2 regions of the Paenibacillus nicotianae genome follow, and region 1 is predicted to be linked to the other one. Evidence: predicted binding sites of a transcription regulator. Region 1 holds the regulator's gene; the other holds the start of a gene.
The links. Region 1 encodes Rex, which represses fermentation and respiration genes when NADH is low (regulators of the CRP and FNR family bind a similar motif). Its sites were predicted from a motif close to TTGTGAAATATTTCACAA; they were not measured.
Positions count from the first base shown of each region.

Region 2: a site for Rex is predicted at 968-985, ahead of ACFSGI_RS21440 (formate/nitrite transporter family protein). Genes of this name have one in related genera too.

Region 1 covers NZ_JBHUGF010000010.1:758,375-760,794, reverse strand. The annotation lists gene ACFSGI_RS07585 (amidohydrolase) at 1-970, opposite strand, end outside; gene ACFSGI_RS07580 (redox-sensing transcriptional repressor Rex) at 963-1,610, opposite strand; gene dinG (ATP-dependent DNA helicase DinG) at 1,607-2,420, opposite strand, start outside.
Region 2 covers NZ_JBHUGF010000011.1:602,689-605,108, forward strand. The annotation lists gene ACFSGI_RS21435 (FAD-dependent oxidoreductase) at 1-864, shown strand, start outside; gene ACFSGI_RS21440 (formate/nitrite transporter family protein) at 1,102-1,989, shown strand; gene ACFSGI_RS21445 (GNAT family N-acetyltransferase) at 2,192-2,420, shown strand, end outside.

The DNA of each region.
Region 1 (2,420 bases):
TAAGAGCTGCCAAACGCATTTCTTCAAACATATCCAGGTTATTATTACTTGCCGGGCCATCTGTACCCAAAGAAACGACAACGCCTGCACGCAACAAATCAGGTACACGTGCTACTCCACTTGCTAATTTGAGGTTACTGCCCGGATTATGAGAAATTGCGACTTTATTTTCAGCAAGTACTTCAATCTCTTCATCATTCAAATGAACAGCATGTGCTAGCAATGCTGGGCGAGTGAAAAATCCTAATTTTTCCAAATGAGCTACAGGACGTAATCCATAATCAGTAACGTTTAATTGAACTTCTGCCAGTGTCTCAGACATATGTGTATGCAGCGGCAAATCCAGATCATGAGCTGCTTGTACAAATTGTTCGATGTATGCAGGTGGACAAGTATACGGTGCGTGTGGAGACATCATCGTTGTAATACGTCCATTTGCTTGACCATGCCAATCACGTGCAAAGTCGATCGATTGTTTTAGCTTTTGCTTTTGCTCTTCTTCTGAACATAAGCCGATTACACCACGCATCAATACTGCACGCATACCGGATTGTTCTACGACTTCTGCTACACGTTCTGAGCGGTCATACATATCGAGGAATGTAGTCGTACCGCCTTTTAACATTTCTAATACTGATAAAGCAGTTCCCCAGTATACATCGTCACTTGTGAATTTCGCTTCCATCGGCCACATTTTTTCTTGTAACCATACTTGTAGAGCCAGATCGTCTCCATAGCCGCGTAGCAACGACATTGCTGCATGACCATGACTGTTCACTAGACCTGGGATAAAGAACAAATGATTACCATCGACTACTGTCGTGCCTTCTTCGATCACAGGTTCTTCTTCTCCAAGATAAGTGATCCATCCATCTTCTATCACCATATGTCCAAAAAGCATCGATTTCTCTTCGCTCATTACAGCAAACATACCGTTTTTGATAACCCATTTGTTCGAAGTATTATTCATTAGTTTCATGTTCCTTTCCATCTTCCAGATAATAGGCAAGGCTTAATAAATCCGTTGTAAAATCAGCAGTGTGCACACGAATATGCGGTGGAGCTTTCAAAATAATCGGAGCAAAATTCAAAATCGCTTCTATTCCAGCTTCTATCAACTGATCGGCTACACGCTGTGCTTCAATATTTGGTACCGTAATAATACCAATACGAATACTTTTTTCTTTGATCGTTGCTCCCAATTCTTCAATCGGTTGCACGACTAATGTATTGATCATCGAACCTACTTTAGGCTCAAGAGAATCAAAAACAGCTACAATTTTCATTGTTTCTTTGAGATACATATTATAGTTAGAAAGGGCATGCCCTAGATTACCTGCACCTACAAGTGCGACATTAATTTGTTGATCTAATTTTAAAATATGACGTATTTTTTCAATCAGATACGATACATCATAACCGATCCCTTTGCGTCCAAAATCTCCAAAATACGCTAAATCTTTGCGAATTTGTGCTGGATTCAAATCTAATTTTTGTCCCAGTTCTTGCGAAGACACTGTAGGAACTTCACGAGTGTGAAGTTCGTTCAAGTATCGAAGGTATACAGGTAGTCTTCGCACGACTGCTTCTGATATTTTGTCGGATTTCATGCTTGCTCCCCCTCTTGATTTACAGTTTCCTTTTCAGGTTCGGCCTGGCTAAGCCATTCTGTAATACGGGGTACCATCTGCTCTGTAGGCATATGTTCCATTTTGGGACCGGGCAATGAATATAGAAAATGCTTGCCATAATAGGATTCGATCACACGAGTGTCATAGACAATAACGATTCCTCGATCACTAGATGTCCGTACTAATCTACCAAAACCTTGTTTGAAACGGATAACTGCTTGCGGTACAGATAATTTCATAAATGGATTTTTCTTTTCTTTTTTAAGCCGTTCACTTTTGGCTTCAAGCAGTGGATGATTGGGCGGTTGAAAAGGTAAACGCACGATCGCCAGACAAGTTAATGCTTCGCCTGGAATATCGACCCCTTCCCAAAAACTGCTTGTACCGAGCAAGACCGAAGCCGAGCGCTCTTGAAATCTTCGAGTTAGCTTGGTACGACTTCCTCCATCAACGCCTTGACCAAATACTGCAATATCGCTATGTGATAACTTCTCTTTCAAAGGCTCATACACCTGCTTGAGCATCCGATAAGAGGTAAATAACACCATCATTCGTCCATTGGTCGCTTTTGCAGTCTCCGCCAATGAGTTCGCTAATGTATCTACAAAGAACGCATCACCCACACTGCCTTTGACACTTGGGAAATCGCGCGGAATCAACAATAGCGATTGTTCACGATAATTGAAAGGTGAAGATAGCTGTTCGGTCATCAATCGACCTTCTTTTTCTGCTTCTACCAGTCCCAGTTGTTCAATCATATATTGGAATTTCTTTTCGATTGATAATGTT
Region 2 (2,420 bases), on a different contig from region 1:
CAAATGAATGGCAAACAAGTGACTTTGATCGATGCAGAAGAACGTATTTTGAGCAAATATCTTGACCCTGAATTTACAGACCGTACAGAAGCTTCTCTACAAGAGCATGGCATCGAACTTGCGCTATCTGAGAAAGTGGTAAAATTCACAGGTGAACATGGTAAAGTTACCAATGTCGTTACGGACAAAGCAACACATGAAGCAGATATGGTTATCTTGTGTATCGGTTTCCGTCCGAATACTGAATTGCTTAAAGGGCAAGTCGATATGCTAGTTAACGGTGCGATCCTGGTCGATAAATATATGCAAACAAGCAAAAAAGATGTGTTCGCTGCTGGAGATAGCTGTGCGATCTTCTACAACCCAACAGGCAAACATGCCTATATTCCGTTAGCTACGAATGCAGTACGTATGGGTACACTGGTTGCACGTAACCTTGTTCAACCTACGAATGAATATATGGGTACTCAAGGCACATCCGGTATCAAAATTTATGAAGATAATATTGCAGGTACAGGGATGACCGAGACAGCCGCTCGTGAAGCAGGCTTGAATGTAGAAACAAGCACGATGCACGATCATTACCGTCCAGAATTTATGCCGACACATGAGACTGTTACATTGAAAGTGGTATATGAAAAAGAAACACGTCGCATCTTAGGCGCACAATTGATGTCCAAAGTCGATTTAACTCAATCGATTAATACGATCTCTGTCTGTATCCAAAATCAAATGACAGTCGATCAACTGGCCTTTATCGACTTCTTCTTCCAACCACATTACAACAAACCTTGGAACTACTTGAATACTGTAGGTTTGCAAGCATTAGCACCGATTCAGACACAACAAGAAGTTCACGCTTAATTGAACTAACACTCAATCATTTTATATCATTTCAAGCTCCCAATTATCGTTATCAAAAGTCTACCCCTAACAAAGCCTGTACAGTCCCCCACTGTACAGGCTTTTGTGCTTAATTTCACAAATTCTTTTTCATAGTGACATTTGTTACTTTTTTCACAAAGTAGTTGTATTAAAATTGAAATATGAAAAGGTAATTTAATTATGCGGATATAGATGCTTATAAGGGGGATGCAACACATGGCTTATTACAAACCACAACAAATTGCAATGAATACGATTGAGACAGGAATCATCAAAGCCAAGTCGACCTGGATACAGATGCTTGTGCTTGGTTTTCTAGGTGGAGCTTTTATTGCATTAGGATTTTTATTAGATATTCGAGTGATCGCCAATACACCGGAATCATGGGGAAGTTTTGCTAACTTTATCGGAGCGGCGTTGTTCCCTGTAGGCTTGATTCTGGTACTGGTTGCAGGTGGAGAACTATTAACCGGTAATATGATGGCTGTTCCATTAGCACGGATGGCGAAGCGAATCAGTACGCTGGAAGTGGCACGTAATTTACTAGCTATTACTGTCGCTAATCTATTAGGTGCTTTGTTTGTCGCTTACTTCTTCGGGCATGTGGTGGGATTAACCGAGACCGGCCCTTACTTGACCAAAACAGTAGAAATGGCAGGGCACAAATTAGAAGGAAGCTTTGCACAGATGTTTTTATCCGGGATCGGTTGTAACTGGTTGGTAGCTCTAGCTGTCTGGTTATCTTATAGTGCGGATAGTATTAGCGGTAAAATACTCGGTATCTGGTTCCCAACGATGGCATTTGTCGCTATCGGATTTCAGCACGTTGTCGCTAATATGTTTTTGATTCCAGCAGCGATCTTTGCAGGGTATTATTCCTGGGATATGTATCTGATGAACTTTATTCCGGTATGGCTTGGTAATCTAACCGGTGGAGCGGTATTTGTAGCAGGAATTTATTTCACCGCTTATATCAAAAAAGAAAGCCAACTTGCTCCAGACGGTTCAGGGCATACTCAACATAATGAACCTACCATTTCAACGATGCCAGCAGTATCGGCTACAGCGACATTACCGTTGCAACATAGCGATCAAGCACATTAATTCAAATCAAGTATGATTAAAAAGACCTTCAAGTGGATGAAGGTCTTTTTGATGTTATAGAGTAATAGATTATAGAAAGAATAAATAGACATAAACAAAGTACTGTATTAATACTTTATTGTTTTAGCATATAATCTTCTGATAACGAACTATAATCAAAAAATTGTTCCACCACTATCTCCGAAAGAGCAGGTGACTTCTTTTGCCTATTCAAGAACTATCCTTAGACGAAAATCTACTACAGATCGGAACATTTCTAGATCAGCATAATATGAATAACAATCTTCAAATTCCTGCTTATGAAAGTATTCCTTTCTCACTGGCTGCTTATGAAGGTGAGCAGTACATCGGTGGAGTGACAGGATCGATGGCATGGGGGCTACTTTATATTCGTTATCTGGCGGTTGATCCTGTATACAGAGGGCAGGGCG